2 linked regions of the Methyloterricola oryzae genome follow. The protein of the gene in region 2 interacts with the protein of the main gene of each other region in a pairwise test. Links are inferred from orthologs where the notes say so. Each region holds a gene or a part of one and is shown on either strand. Other genes may lie near its edges. The genes, in order: dhaK and parE.

Evidence for each region.
Region 1: the proteins of parE (region 2) and dhaK interact in binary tests that used the Escherichia coli proteins (3 or more experiments, as listed by UniProt). The link is inferred for Methyloterricola oryzae from one-to-one orthologs.

What each region holds. Positions count from the first base shown.
Region 1 is NZ_JYNS01000001.1:424,837-433,020, forward strand. Bases 3,099-5,966 are described here. They hold dhaK (dihydroxyacetone kinase subunit DhaK), read right to left. Parts: upstream 5,094-5,966; coding sequence 4,104-5,093; downstream 3,099-4,103. Other genes in these bases: EK23_RS01800 (HAD-IIA family hydrolase), read right to left, coding at 3,099-3,290; dhaL (dihydroxyacetone kinase subunit DhaL), read left to right, coding at 3,459-4,094; EK23_RS24070 (acyltransferase), read left to right, coding at 5,540-5,966. In the rest of the region: EK23_RS23210 (hypothetical protein), read right to left, coding at 272-466; EK23_RS01785 (hypothetical protein), read right to left, coding at 518-793; ribose-5-phosphate isomerase RpiA, read right to left, coding at 1,092-1,778; EK23_RS01795 (transaldolase family protein), read right to left, coding at 1,830-2,468; more of EK23_RS01800, read right to left, coding at 2,487-3,098; more of EK23_RS24070, read left to right, coding at 5,967-6,211; EK23_RS21410 (glycosyltransferase family 2 protein), read left to right, coding at 6,295-7,272; EK23_RS01825 (glycosyltransferase family 4 protein), read left to right, coding at 7,269-8,184. UniProt on the Escherichia coli protein: Dihydroxyacetone binding subunit of the dihydroxyacetone kinase, which is responsible for the phosphoenolpyruvate (PEP)-dependent phosphorylation of dihydroxyacetone via a phosphoryl group transfer from DhaL-ATP.
Region 2 is NZ_JYNS01000006.1:232,347-239,982, forward strand. What follows is about bases 240-3,112. They hold parE (DNA topoisomerase IV subunit B), read left to right. Parts: upstream 240-667; coding sequence 668-2,557; downstream 2,558-3,112. Other genes in these bases: EK23_RS10765 (hypothetical protein), read left to right, coding at 328-633; smbP (small metal-binding protein SmbP), read left to right, coding at 2,630-2,962; EK23_RS10780 (alpha-amylase family glycosyl hydrolase), read right to left, coding at 3,008-3,112. Outside these bases: division/cell wall cluster transcriptional repressor MraZ, read right to left, coding at 1-188; more of EK23_RS10780, read right to left, coding at 3,113-5,155; EK23_RS10785 (HD domain-containing phosphohydrolase), read right to left, coding at 5,164-7,636. UniProt on the Escherichia coli protein: Topoisomerase IV is essential for chromosome segregation; it is the principal protein responsible for decatenating newly replicated chromosomes. It relaxes supercoiled DNA.

The sequences.
Region 1 (8,184 bases), on a different replicon or contig from region 2:
GTCTTGACCGGCTCAACGCCAGCGTTTGTCCACTGGAACTGTAAAATGCGCTGACACTGTTCCGAACGAACCATCCCGACCGCTTCGTCAAACCGCTGTAAAAGTCAGCATAAACTCAGGCACAAGTCCTGCTTAAAAAAGCCAGGACACCAACATTCCACAGAGGCATGATTTCCGACACGCCTGCGTCCGGGCCGGGAAAATTACCGGATCAAAAGTAACTATTGCCTGGATTGAACGCGGACAGCATGGCGACAATCAGCAACACCGATCACTCGACAAACATGGACGCCGCATGAATATCCCAGATCGCATCATCGAACGACCACCCGTTGGCGCGACCCCTGCCCGCTGGTTTTTCAAGACCAGCGAGGGCCTGATGGGTCCCTTTGAGTCCCTTGACACCGCCCAGGCAATGCTTCAGTCGTTTGTAGCCCGTTGCCAGGCAGGTGATCGGATCGACCAATCAGGAACCCACTGAGTCGATCGCCCTCCGCCCTGTGGCGCCGAACAGCGGTCAGCGTGTACGCGGAATGCGCGGGCTTGGACGATAGCGGGCCCGAGCGTCAGCGGTAGCGGCCACGCGCCGCGGCGCTCTCCGCGCGACGCGCGTCCTGCCATAGGCCATCGTGGCGCGATGAGTCCAACGCATTTTGATGATCAGGAGCGCCATAAGTAGCAGAAGCACCCCGAAAACTTCACCCATGCGTCCTGCGTTGGAAATGGCGCTGATGCCGATGATAAAGAACACGTAAGGGGAAACTTCGTACCACAGGGGCTCTAAGGCTTTCATTGCGTTTGCTCCAGTAAATTGAACCACACAGCAGCAAGAAAGCAGCTTTAATGCCAATCAATAAATCGCCACAATTTCATATTGTTAGAACGAAACCACGGCACTAACACAAGAAACCGTAAACTTTGCTGACGGGCCAGCAGGAACAGAGGAACCACGTATAGAAGTGAATTTAGCGCCGCCAGCAAGCGCAGCAGCCGCGGCCATAAGACAAGCTTTCAGGGAATTTACAACGACCGACTGGCGGTAGCGCGTTCGAGTTTCAAGCCCGCCGGCAACCAGGAATGCAAAGATTGGCTTATGGGCCCGCTGGCGAAAGGGTTCGCACGTGGCCCTCGCTGACGACCAGAACGGAGCCCGCCAGACCGTGGAAAATACCATGCTCCACGACACCCGACATGGCGTCCAGCAACGCATTCAATGCAGCACTGGGCATTTCCACCGGAAAGCGCATGTCCAACACCAGACTACCATGGGATGTCACCGCCAACCCATCCTTGGAGGCGTTCGGCCTCAGTCCCCCTTGGGCGCCGTGACGCTCCAACTCCCGCAGAACCACCTGCCAGGCGAAGGGCATGACTTCCACCGGTATGGGATAACGTTCGCCGATACGCCCAACCAGTTTGCTTTCATCGACGAGGACCAGAAAACGGTCGGAGGCGCGCGCAAGGAGTTTCTCGCGAACCAGGTCCGATCCGCGCCCCTTGAGCAAGGCCAGGTCGGGAGACACCTCGTCAGCCCCATCCACATACAAGTCCAGACTGGTCAGATGCTCCATGGCCACCAATGGCAGACCGAGTTCCTGGGCCTTGATGGTACTGACCACTGAACTTGCCGCGACGCGTATGCGCAAACCTTCTTCAGCGTAGCGGCGGGCCAGCGCTTCGATAAATGCGTTGGCGGTCGAACCGGTGCCCAACCCAATCAACATTCCATCCTGAACGTGGCGAACAGCCTCTTCCGCGACGCATTGCTTGTCGTTCATGGCGGGACTCCTTCAGTTAAATACATCTTCAATCGGCGGAAAGCGCGTCACTTACGCGGAGGCTGCCGCTCTCGCAAATTCTTCTATGGTCTGCTCCGACAACGGGTGATTACCCATCTCCTTGAGCAATGAAAGTGGAATCGTCACATCCTGCGCCCCCGCCAATATGGCCTGCACGACTTCCCGGGCCGACTTGAGGCTGGCGACCATGATGCGTGTCTCGCGGCCGCAGGCGTCCGCCACCGCGCGCATTTCCCCGGTCAGCGCCAAGCCGTCTCCCTGCAGACGGGTACTGCGGTTGACATAAGCGATGGAATACGCCGTCCGCGCCTCACAGCACAGGTACGTTTGAGCCGCGCTGTAGCAGGCGGTCATGCCGACCGTCGTGCCCTCGCGGGCCAGACGCGCGGCGAGCCCAATGTTCTCCGACGTCATGGCGATCTTGAGCGCAACATTGGAGCGCAAAGCGAGAAAGCGCCGCGCCTCGGCCTCTCGATCCTCCAGGGTAGCCCCCGACAACTGATAGAACACGGGACCGGGGCAGATCTCCGTCAATTCCGCGATGACTTCCAGTGCTTTGCGCCCGGTCTGCGCCATCAGGTTGGGGTTGGTGGTAATCCCACCCACGAACCCGAAGGCCATTGCGGTGCGGGCATCCGCGGCATGGGCGGAATCCAGAAACAGCGCCATGATGATTCCTCGAGAGTGTCAGGCCAGCAAGGCGGTGATTTCGCGAATATCCTGCATGACCCAGGTTGGCTCGTAGTCCATCTGCGCCAGGTGTTCCCGCCGGGACGCCCCCGTGAGAACGAGGATGCTGCGTATGCCGGTGCGTACGGCTCCCAAAATGTCCGTATCAAGGCGGTCGCCCACGGCGACCGTCTCCTCGGCATTGGCCTTGAGCCGCTCCATGGCGATGCGATACATGATCGGTTCCGGCTTGCCGATGATGAAGGGCGCTACCCCGGTGGCCGTCTGCAAGGCGGCCAGGATGGCGCCATTACCGTGCGTGAGACCGTGCTCCGTCGGCAGGGACGTATCCGGATTGGTACCAATGAAATGAGCTCCCTCCCGGATATTGAGGGTGGCGGTCGCAATTTTGTCCCACGACAACTCATGATCCATGCCGCAGACCACATAGTCGGCATTCTTTTCGTACAGACCCACCAACTGAAAGCCATTGTCGATGAGCGCCTGCCGCACGCCATCGCCGCCTATGGGAAATACCCTGGCGCCAGGCCGGGCATGCTGTTTCAGATACAGGGCGGCCGCCAGTCCCGAACCGATGATCTCGTCACGGGCCACGCTCACGCCCATGCTGGCCAGCTTAGAGACATATTGGTCCGGCGTTTTCAGGGCATTGTTGGTAGCCAGCACGAATCGCATGGAGCGCCGCCGCAGCGTTTGGAAGAACTCCGCAAGGCCCGGCATGGGCTGGTCTCCCGCCCAAAGTACGCCATCCATATCGATGATGAGGGCACGAACGTCTGCGAGTATATTGGGGTCGGTCATGGTAGCCGCATGGGAGCTGTTAGCTGATGGGAGCATTTTGCATTAAACTGCGCCGCGGCCCAAGTTTCACGCAACCTTGCGCTAGCCGGCAACTCTGTCCGCCGCGAGGCGTTGTCGTGCCCGGTTCCAACCTTCACACCGACCGAATTCGACCGGAGGCTCGCAGCGATGTCCGCACACAACCGTGAATTTCTGACATTACTGCAAAAGGCCGCCGCAGCGATAGGCGACCACGCCGAGGAAGTCGCCGCGCTGGACCAGGCCATAGGTGATGGCGATCACGTCACCAACCTGCAGCGGGGGCTGGAGACGCTGCTACGCGCCGCCGCTGACTGGGAAGCCATGGACTGGCCAGACCTCCTGCAGAAATCCGGCATGAGCCTGATGAGCAGCATCGGCGGCGCGTCAGGCTCCCTCTACGGAACCCTGTTCATGGCGATGGGCAAGGCCTTGAAAGCGCCTGAGGGCTCGGCTGTAAGTCTCGCCCATGGGTTTGCCCAAGGAGTGCAGGCCATGAAACAGCGCGGCAAGGCGGACGTGGGCGACAAGACCATGCTCGATGTGCTGATCCCTGTGGCGCAGGCGTGGAGGGCGGCGACGGAAAGTCAGAGCCTGCCGGCCGTCACCCTCCAGGCCATTGCTGAAGCGGCCCGCGCGGGCTGCGAATCCACCCGCGACATGATCGCAGGCAAAGGCCGCGCATCATTCCTCGGCGAGCGCGCCCGGGGCTACCTGGATCCAGGCGCCAGAACCAGCCAATTGATGATCGAAGCCATAGTCCGGCACCTCGAAGGCAGCACCTGAACCCGGCCCTCAGCAGCCCCAGCGCAGAGCTGCGGTATGCACCGGCGCATCCCACAACCGGATCAGTTCGTCGTCCAGCAGCGTCAGGGTCACGGAAGCTCCCGCCATGTCCAGGGACGTAGTGAAATTGCCCACCAGGGAACGCTCTATCCGGACACCTCTCTCGGCCCAGAAGCGTTCGGCGAGTTCATAGAGCAAGTACAATTCCATTAAAGGCGTTCCCCCGAAGCCGTTGATATGCAGGAGCGCACGCTGCCCGTCGCCTGGTTTCAGTTCCGCTTCGATGGTCTGACCCAACAGTCCGATGATGTCCGTTGCGCTAGCTATTGCCCTGCGCTCCCTGCCCTTTTCGCCGTGAATGCCGACCCCGAGTTCCATCTCGCTGTCGCCAATTTCAAACGTGGGTCGACCAGCCGCAGGCACCGTGCAACTGGTCAGGGCCACACCCATGGACGCTGTAGCACGCACGACCCGCTCGCCCAAGGCCTGGCAAGTTGCCAGATCGGCCCCAGCCTCGGCGGCGGCACCCACCATTTTCTCGACGATGGCGGTTCCGGCCACGCCCCGCCTTCCCATGCCCTGGTGCTCAGGAATGGAAACGTCGTCATGCACCAGCACGATAGCGTGCTGCAGATCCAGCATCTCCGCAGCGATTTCGAAATTCATGACATCGCCCGCATAGTTCTTGACGATGAAGAGTATGCCGCCGCCGGAATCCACTGCTTGCGCCGCCGCCAGCATCTGGTCCGGAGTGGGCGAGGTGAAAACCTGGCCAGGACAGGCGGCATCCAGCATGCCCAGCCCGACGAAGCCGCCATGCAGCGGCTCATGCCCGGAACCCCCACCGGAAATCAGCGCCACCTTCCCTGGCTTGCGGGCAGCCAACCTAGCCAGGTAGCGCGGCTCGCGATTGAACCTGACGATATCCGTATGCGCCCGCGCAAAACCACTTAATGATTCCTCCAACAAGGTGTCGACCGTATTGATGAACTTCTTCACGCGTACCTACCTTCGCATTGCGTTCGTCAAGAAACCAGGTCCCATTATCCCCCGTTTGCGTCGGTCGCCACACCCGCGGCGATTTGAACATAGGCAAACAATCGCGGCCCGAGGCATTGCCGGCCGCCGGCGTCGTCCTCAAGCGACGCCCAGCCTGGCGCTTAAAGCCGCTGCATGCCTTGCAGTAAGCGGGTTCAGCAGTTAGTCTTAATGCTTTAACCGCGCGCGCCATTCGCCCTTGTGTCTACACTTAATTAGGCAATGCGGCGGGTATTTTGCGGTCAACTCGCGCGTAATCGATGGAGGCCAGGGATCACATGACCTTCATAACCCGGGGGCGCGATCAGTGCTCGCACCTTGCCCAGAGCCGATTGCGGGGCAACAGAATGCCGATGTCCGCTAGGTTTTGGAATTTGGGCCATGTCACACGTACAACCGGATTCACTATGTCACTAAGTAGTGCGCGTAGGGCGTGGGTGCGCTTCTGGATGCGCAAGGCGAGCCTCAGCCGCACCGGCCGACTGGCTACGCGCCTGGCCTGCTGGGCGGCGACAGGCCATTACTATGACCGACTGAGGCTTTCCAACCTGGCGCCGTTCGGCTACGTCTCGCCTTCGGCGATCGTCAACCACCGCAATGTCCGGTTGGGAAGATACATCTATTTGGACGATCGGGTACTGCTGTACGGAGATAATTCGGAGGGCATGATCGAATTGGGGGAGAAGGTCCACCTGCACCGCGACTCGATCCTCCAAACGGGGGTTGGCGGCGTAATCCGTATTGGGGCCAGAACCAGCATACAGCCACGCAACCAACTCTCGGCCTATTGCGGCGTCATCGAAATCGGAAGCGATGTACAGATCGCACCGGCCTGCGCCTTCTACCCGTACAACCATCAGATTGCGCCGGGACGCCCGATCCGCGAGCAGGAACTGGTCAGCAAGGGGGGTATCGTCATTGAAGATGACGTTTGGCTGGGATATGGCGTCATCGTGCTGGACGGCGTGCGCATCGGGCGCGGCGCGGTCGTCGGAGCGGGTTCCGTGGTCACCAAGGATGTGCCGGCTGGCGCGATCGCCGTCGGCTCCCCCGCCCGCGTAGTCCGGATGCGGGAATGATGTCTACCCGTATCAGCGCCAGTTACCGAAACCAAGCTGTTTTTGTCTTGGTGTCTTCAAATTAGGGTTTCCAGCAAATTAGCATGAATCGAGCCCAGCAACCCCTGGTGTCGGTGGTCACACCGGTCTACAACGGCGAGAAATACCTGCGCGAGTGCATCGAAAGCGTCCTCGCGCAAACCTACGAGAATTTCGAGTTCATCATCGCCAACAACTGCAGCAAGGATCAGACTCTAGCCATTGCCCAGTCTTATGCGCAGCTCGATCCCCGCATCCGGGTAATCGACGCCACGGATTTTGTCGGAGCCATAGAGAACAGTAATCGCGCTCTCACCTACATGGCTGACGACAGCGCTTACTGCAAGATCCTGCACGCGGATGACTGGATGTATCCGGAATGCCTGGAGAAGATGGTAAGTCTTGCCGATGCGAACCCCCGTGTCGGCGTGGTGGGAGCCTACGTGCTGAGTGGCTGCAAAGTGCGCGGCGACGGACTTCCTTACACCGATACGGTTTTGTCAGGCCGGGCTACCTGCAAGGACAGATTGCAGGGTGGCCCGTATCTTTTTGGTTCGCCCTCTTCCATCCTGATCCGCTCCGACATCGTGCGCAGCCGGGTACCGTTCTATCCGCAAGACAGCCTGCACGTGGATGTGGCGGTCCTGTTCGAAATCTTGAAAGACTGGGACTTTGGTTATGTCCACCAAGTACTGACCTACACACGGCTGCACGAGGAGTCCCGAACGGCGACCATCGCGCAGAAGCTCAACACCAACCGGTTGGAAGGCCTCGCCATGCTTACCCGTTATGGACCGGACTTCATGACGCAGGCTGAATTGAAGCAGGCCTGTGACGAAAGGCTGCAGCTTTACTACGAGGAATTATCTCGCCAGCACATCAAACTGCTCGATCCCGCTTTTCGCGATTTTCAGCGCCAGTCCCTGGAAAACGTTGGCTACCCGTTTAGTCTGCTCGAACTGGTCCGAGCGGCCGCCAGGCTCACCCGCGGCTATATCGCGCGCCCTCTACGGAAGCTGACGGGCAGCGCACAGTCACGATGAAGGACAACACCGCATCCGCAGAGCTCGGGAAACACGCGCAGGCCAGCCGGCCCGCACCGCGCAGCTATCCGGTCAACCTGGTGTCCCTGCGCATGGCCCACCACGCCTCCGCCTCAGGTTACGATCGCCTCAGCGGTTATCTGGGTGCGCAAGTGATCCACGCCCCGCAGCACCTGAGCGTAATGCAACGGATCATCGGCAAGCTTTGCAAGCCCATCATCCGGCGTTCCGGGCTGGCCTGGTATCACCGCGCTTCTTTTGTCACGGAACTGAGCGTTGCCAGGCGGTGGATCTCGACCAAAGGACAGGTTTTCCATTTTCTGTACGGGGAAAACCAGTTCCGCTTCGCCGGTTTGCTGCGCAAGTTGCACGCGGGCAATATCCTGGTGGCAACCTATCACACGCCCGAGCAGCGCTTTCGCGAAGTCGTTACGGATGCTGGATTCCTCTCGAATCTTGACGCGGTCATCGTGATGTCCGACGTTCAAAAGGACTTTCTAGCTCGACACATGCCAATGGAGCTCATCCATTTCGTTCCTCACGGCATAGACACCGATTTCTTCACCCCAGACCCGACGGTCAAACGCGGCGAGGATGGGGCTTTCCGCTGCATCGCCGTGGGCTCGCACCTGCGCGATCACGCAACGCTGGCCGCAGCGGCCCGCCTGATCGGGGATACAGCCCCCGAAGTGCGTTTCGACATCGTGACGCGACCCGAGCTTTTCCGTCATTATTCGCAGTTGCCTAATGTAGACTTGCACTCGTCCGTGACAGACAGCGCCCTGGTTTCCATGTACCAACGCTCAGACCTGATGGTCCTGCCCCTGACCGATGCCACTGCCAACAACAGCATCCTGGAGGCCATGGCCTGCGGCGTGCCGATCGTCTCTACCGAACTTGCCGGCGTGCGGG
Region 2 (7,636 bases):
GGGAGTTTCACCAGCTTGCGCTCGATGTCCTCCCACTCGGGAAAGGGATACAGCATGAGGCAACGATCGAGCCCGACGGTCAGGACCAATTGGCGCTCGCAGCACTCCTGCAACTCCGCTCGGTAGCGAGTTGGGATGGCCAGCCGGCCTTTTTCGTCAAGATTGATCGAATTGACGCCCCGAAACAACTCCGCCCCCGCTCCCCATTAATCTCCATTTTTTTCCACTAAACTCCACTTGGCCTCAATATAGAAACCAACCTGAGGCAAGTCAAGGGGAATCCGGGACAATTTCATCAGCGTCCTCAGGGGCAGCGGAAAACAACTGATGGACACTGAATCGAGTGCCGGCCATTACTGCTTTATATTTAAATTTCAATTGGTTGAAAACATGCCAGGAACACATCAGGAACCGGCAAGACGATGCCGCAAAATGCCTACCGATAAGGCCATGGCGAACATGCCGGCATCACAGAAACGGCAGGTGGCGTTGCACGCCATGATGGAAATTTCTTGGCACCTACCCGGCGCGACCGTTCCTCTTTATCGAATGGTGAAGCTCAAGACCCCCATCAACCACGCAAGGGCGAAGACCCGGCCCTCATGTAAAATACCGAATCGCGAAATCAGATGATGATTCAAGCCAGAAGGACTCGCACACAGGCGCCATGACCGAACAATACGACGCTTCCGCCATTGAGGTCCTCAGCGGCCTCGACCCGGTCCGCAAACGGCCCGGCATGTACACTGACACCAGCCGCCCCAACCACCTGGCCCAGGAGGTGGTGGACAACAGCGTCGATGAGGCCCTTGCCGGCTTCGCCCGCACGATCGACGTCACCCTGCTGGCCGATGGCGGCGTCACGGTGCGCGACGACGGCCGCGGCATGCCGGTGGATATTCACCCGGAGCAGGGCGTTTCCGGCGTGGAGGTGATCCTCACCAAGCTGCATGCCGGCGGCAAGTTCTCCCACAAGAGCTACGGCTTCTCCGGCGGCCTGCATGGCGTCGGCGTGTCGGTAGTAAACGCGCTCTCGGCGCGCCTGGAGGTGGAGATCCGCCGCGGCGGCAAGGTCTACGCCATGAGCTTCGCCCAGGGCGACAAGCTCACCGAACTCACGGAAATCGGCAGCACCAGGCCGAGGGACACCGGCAGTGTGGTGCGCTTCTGGCCGGAGCCCCGTTACTTCGATTCGCCGCGCGTATCCGTCTCCAGGCTCAAGCATCTGCTGCGCGCCAAGGCGGTGCTGTGTCCGGGCCTCAAGATCACCCTGCGCGAGGAAGCCAGCGGGGAGGAAACCGTCTGGCATTACGAAAACGGCCTGCCGGAATACCTGCTGGATCAGATCGGCCACGTGGAATGCACCCCCGCCGAACCTTTCACCGGTTCCATGGAAGGCAGCGGCGAAGCCGCCGACTGGGCCCTTGTCTGGGCGCAGGACGTCCGGGAAGCCGTGGCGGAAAGCTATGTGAACCTGGTGCCAACACCCCAGGGCGGCACCCATGTGAACGGACTGCGGGCCGGACTCACGGAAGCCATCCGTGAATTCTGCGATTTCCGCGACCTGCTCCCGCGCGGCGTCAAGATTGCTCCGGAAGACGTCTGGGAGCGCTGCCAATACGTGCTGTCGGTCAAGCTTCAGGAGCCGCAGTTCTCCGGCCAGACCAAGGAGCGCCTCAGTTCCCGCGAGTGCGTGGCCTTCGTGTCCGGCGTGGTCAAGGACGCCTTCAGCCTTTGGCTCAATCAGCACCCCGCCCAAGGGGAAACGATCGCCGCCCTGGTGATCGAGAGCGCGCAGAAACGGCTCAAGGCCAGCCGCCAGGTGGTACGCAAGAAGGTCACCGCCGGGCCCGCCCTGCCGGGCAAGCTCGCCGATTGCGCCTCCCAGGACACGGCGCTCACGGAACTGTTCCTGGTGGAGGGCGATTCCGCCGGCGGCTCGGCCAAGCAGGCCAGGGATCGCGAATTCCAGGCCATCATGCCCCTGCGCGGCAAGATCCTGAACACCTGGGAGGTGGAATCGGAAAGCGTGCTGGCCTCGCAGGAAGTGCACGACATCGCCCTGGCCCTGGGAGTGGACCCGGGCTCCGCCGACATCGGCAACCTACGCTACGGCAAGGTGTGCATCCTGGCGGACGCGGATTCCGACGGCAACCACATCGCCACCTTGCTGTGCGCGTTATTCGTAAAGCATTTCCGGCCGCTGGTGGCCGCCGGCCACGTGTTCGTCGCCATGCCGCCGCTCTACCGGATCGATGTGGGCAAGCACGTCTACTACGCCCTGGACGATCACGAGCGCAAGGGCGTGCTGGACCGCATCGAGGCGGAGAAAATCAAGGGCAAGGTCAATGTGCAGCGCTTCAAGGGCCTCGGCGAGATGAACCCCTCGCAACTGCGGGAAACCACCATGAATCCGGACACCCGCCGGCTGATCCAGTTGAGCCTGGACGACAGCGAGGCCACCGACCGGCAACTGGACATGCTGCTGGCCAAGAAGCGGGCAGGCGACCGCAAGGTGTGGCTGGAAGAAAAGGGCAACCTGGCCGAGGTGCTTTAGGCGCGTGCCGCAGACCTCAAGCTGAGCTAAAATCCAGGCTCCCGTATAAAAACAAGCCAAAGGGGGAGAGTCATGTCCGATCGCATCCGCCGCGCCGTTTTTGCCTTGCTCGCCACCACGTCCCCCTGCCTCCTGGCTGAGGACCACACCGCCGAGGCTCTGAAACACGCCGCCGAGGCGGCCAGCGCCACCGACTCCAAGTCCGTGGGCCTACATGCCGAGCAGGCGCTGCAGCACATCGACGCCGCCAAGGCAGCATCCGGCGCCCAAGTGGACCCGCACGTCAAGCAGGGTGAAGCAGACCTGAACACGGCGGTCCAGCATTCCAACTGGCACAACACCGACCGCGCCGCCCAGGAGGCCGCCGACGGCAAGGCACACTTGGAACAGGCCGGCGGCAAGTAAGCCTTCCCTGGAACCCAAGGAAACGCGGAATAGGTCCGCAGTTTCCTATCTCAGGTAGAGGCCGTCCACCCCGACCTTGCCCGGACCATCGAGCACGTAGATCCCGGCGGAATTGGCCTTGACTTGAAAGCTCAAGGAACCGCCGCTGTGGATCTCCTGGCCGGTCACGGCATCCCGGTAGAGGCCGGGCCGGACGCCATCCACATTCACCTGCTGGTCGCCGCCAATGGCGAGGCCCACCACGGCATAGCTGGAACCTTCCGGATAGTCGCGGACGAAGCTCATGCCGCCGCCCCATTCACTCAGTTGCGTCACCGGAGCCTTCTGCAGGGCGGGCACCGCCCGGCGAATCTGGTTCAGGCGCTTGATGTGCTGATATAGGGGATGAGCCTGAGTGCGCGGCAAGGCCTCATCGCTCAAGTAATCCCCGAAATAGGCCCGGCCGGTCTGGTCCAGGGTGTCCTTTTCGCCCTCCACGTCCTGGGGCGCCCCTTTCATGAACTCGATCTCCTCGCCGTAGTACAGGCATGGGATGCCGCGCACCGTCCAGATCAGGTTGTAGGCCGCCGCCGCCATCCATTGCTCGCCCTTGAAGCGGTACTTGAAGTCGTTGTCCGGCCCCACGTCGTGGTTCTGCAGGAAGGTGACCAGCTGCGTCACATCGCCGTAAATCCAGTCCATGCTGAAAATCTGGGCCGTGCCGCCGTAGGTGCCCTTGCTCACGGTGTCGCGGAAGGTGGAGAACAGGCCGAAATCCAGCTGGGGAAAACCCGAATCGCCCCCTGAAGCCGGATCGCGCGGGTCGTGGCCCAGTCGGGTGTACCACCAGGGCCGGATCTGCGAGGGACCGTTGTCGCCGCCGCCCATATCGCCCCAGCCATAGCCCTTCACCAGATTCTCGCCGAACACGAACAGGCCCGGCTTGTGGGCCTTCCAGGCGTTGACGTATTCCAGCAGGTTGTCGCGCTCGATGTGCTTGACCGTGTCGATGCGCAGGGCGTCCACCCCCATGTCCAGATAGCGGTTGATGGAACCGACCAGGTAATCCTTGACGTTCTGACGGGTGGTGGCCAGGTCGATGCAGTCCCCGGCCAGGTGCTTGTGCTGCAGGGGATGGGCGCTCTCCCAATCGCCGCCGCAGATGAAGCCTTCCTGGTGATACCAGTCCGGGTCCAGATCGTGGCAATCGATGCCGAAGAAGCGGCCCGGGTTGTAGCCGGGCTTGGGCACCGTCTCGCCGGTCTTGGGGTCGACCAGAGGTTCGATGCCTTCCGGGTCGCGCTCGTGGCGTTCCCTGTACCAGTCGGGGGCCAGTGGATTGTCGATATCGTCCCGGTTGGGCCAGGCGTAATTGCCAAGGCTCCCTTGATACGGCCCGTGTTCCACGCGGCCCGGCTCCGAACCTTGCGACACGTAGTATTTGATGGGGAGGTGGTCGATGTGCACCTTGCCACGGATGCCGTACTGGCAGGAGTGGTTCACCACCACGTCCTGGATGATCTTGATGCCCCGCGCGTGGGCGGCGTCGATCAGATCCTGGTAGGTGGCGCCGGGGGACTCCAGGCGGGGGTCGATGCGGGTCCAATCGTAGGCATGGTAGCCGTGGTAGTCCAGTCCCGAGCGGTTCTCCACCGGCGGCGTGATCCAGATGGCGGTGAAGCCCAGGTCCTTGATGTAATCCAGGCGCTCGATGAGCCCCTTGAAATCGCCCCGCCAATGGGGATCTTCCGGCTCGCCGGCCGCATTGAACTTGATGCGGTCGCGGCAGTAGAAATTGTTGGACGGGTCACCGTCATAAAAACGGGTAGTCAGAAGGAAGTAGATGGTTTCCTCGCGAAAATCGCTGCGCTCCGAAACCGGCCTGGGTTCCAGGGTCGGTGCCGGTTTCGGCTTGGGATGGGCTTTGCGCGCCTGCCACACCGCTTTGGCCCGGCTGTCGTGCCAGCGGCCGTCGATGCCGTACCAGCCCTCCCGCTCCCGGTGCTGATCGCCGCTCTGCCGACCCTGGCCATCATTGAAGACGAAGTGCGCCGCCGGCGCCGCGAATTCGAAGGCGAACCAGCCCTCGCCCTCCGCCCGCATGGGCGCGCCGGGCCAGTCGCTGGCAGCCTGCCCTTCGACGTTCCAGAAATGGATGTGGACCGAATCGGCCCAGTCATCGGGTTTCTTGAAATGGACCGTGAAACCGGCCATGGGATCTCCTATGTCTCGGTTAAATACTGTTCGATATCGACCGCGTCGATCTGCTCAGGCCGAAGGAAGCGTTCGGCGTACTGCCGATAGACGCCGGAAGCCAGGAACAGGCGGAACAAATCAGCGTCGATGTGCTGCTCGCGCGCCATTGCCGCCATGATGCGAAGGGCCTCCGTCAGGGTCTTGCCCTTCTTGTAGGGCCGGTCGACCGCGGTCAGGGCCTCGAAGATGTCGGCGATAGCCATGATGCGCGCGCCCACACTCATGTCTTCCCGCCGTAACTGCCTGGGATAACCGGTGCCGTCCATCTTCTCATGGTGGCCGCCCGCCAGGTCCGGCACCGCCGCCAGATGCCTGGGGAAGGGCAGTTGCGACAGCATGACGATGGTTTGAACGATGTGGTGGTTGATGACGTAGCGTTCCTCGTCGGTCAGGGTGCCACGCCCGATGGACAGATTGTACAACTCGCCTCGATTGTACTTGAGCTCAGGCACCGCCATGCGGAAACACCAAGGGTTGTCTTCCGGGATGCCATTGCCCTCACCGCGTTGGATCTGATGCTCGGGTTTGTCGTCCAGCAGGCGCTCGGCCACTGGCAGCGGCGTGGGCGGCACGCGCTCCTTGCGCTGGCGCTCCTCATGGGAAATGCCCAGACGGTCGTCCAGGGTGCGCAGCCAGGTGCGGGCGCCGATTTCCCGAAGCCACTCCAGCCGGGCCGGGTCCATGGTTTCGCCGCCCTGGTTGCATTCGGCCACGAAGGCGAATTCCTCATCTAGCACCGCTAGGGTGCGCGCCAAAGCCTCCCGCAATGTCTCACGGTCGCCGCCTTCCGCCACCGCCTTCCAGTATTCCAGCTCCGCGTCGCGCTTAAGCACTTCGAAGCGCATGCGCACCTCGTGGATGCGATCGTGCAGGGTCTCTAACTTGGTGGCCTTGTCCACCACGTACTCCGGCGTCGTCACCTTGCCGCAGTCATGCAGCCAGCTGGCGATCTGCAGCGCTTCCCACTCCTCTTCGTTCAGGCTGAAATCCTTGAATGGGCCAGCGGGCGCTTCGCAGGCGGCGCGGGCCAGCATCATGGTCAGTTCGGGGACTCGCTGGCAGTGCCCGCCGGTGTAGGGCGATTTGGCATCGATGGCTCCGGCCACCAGTTGGATGAAAGAGTCCAGCAGGGCCTTGCGGGCTTCCAGCAGACGCTGGGTTTCGATGGCAATTGCGGCGGTCTGAGACAAGGCTTCGGCGAACGCCAGACGCGCGCCGGCGGAAGCATCCCTGTCGGTGGAATAGAGCACCAGGGCGCCCACCGTCTCGCCGCTGCGGTCGCTCAGGGGAATAATCACCAGCCCTAGTCGGCCCTCGGCCGCATGGTCCTGCAAGAAATGAAGACCTGCCGCCGAGCCACGCTGGGTCACGGTTCGCCGGGAGCGAATGGCCCAAGCCAACGGCCCGTCGTCCTCGATTGCCTGGGGCTGCGCGGGCGCCAAGTCCAGCGCCTCCCCATCGGCCCGCACGAAGGCGGCGGGCACCAGGCGGCGCCCGTCGTCTTCACTCAAATAGATCAGGCCGCCGTCGGCACCACTGGCGGAGGCGGTTTCCTGAACGACCCGATGCAGCAGACGCTTGAAGTTGGTTTCCGCAGCCAGCGAGGTGGCAATTTCCAGAAAATGCCGGATGGTGCCCCGCATCATGGCCATGGCTTCCGCCAGCTGATCCACTTCCAGCACGACGGATGGCCTGGCTGGAGCACCGCCGAACTTGAATGCGCAGATGTCGGCGGCGTCCCGGGTGATATCCCGAAGGGACAGCGCCACCCGCCGGGCGGTGAACCATGTAACCGGTAGAGCGAGAAGCAAGACGCCCGCGGTAGCGAGCAGGCCGCGGTCGCGCATGCTGATGGCCTGGCCCAGCAGTTCCCGCATAGGAACGGCAATCCCGAGGTACATGGGGCCGCGCAGGGTGGCGAGTTGAAGCACCACGGTATTCCAGGCGCGGCCATCGGCATCTATGGTTCGCGCGGCTTCCTGATCCGCGTCCCCCGCCTTCAGTTGCGCCAGCACCGGATCGCCGGCGTCATCCAGCCTCGCCAAACTAAGGCCCTCGGCGGTTCTACGTGCCGGCGGGACCTGGGTTCCCGTCTGGGCCAAAAGCTGACTGTGGGTATCGAACAACGCAATCTTCATCCCCGGCAACCGGGCCAGCGAGGCGAGACGTTCGGACATGCCGCGCAGACTGGCGTCGATGCCGATGACGCTGGCGCCCTGGGTTCGGACGGCGATGGTTATGCCCGGCTCGCCGGATGCCGCAAAGATGTAAGGCTCGGTGAGTACCCGCCGCCCCGGCACCTGTGCCATCTGGTACCAGGGGCGGCTGCGTGGGTCATAGCTGAAATCCGGGGGACTGCGCCGTTCGACCTCGCGCAAGCCGTCGTCCAAGAACAGGAACTGGATTTTGTTGGCACCTATGGCCTCGGCCTCCACACTT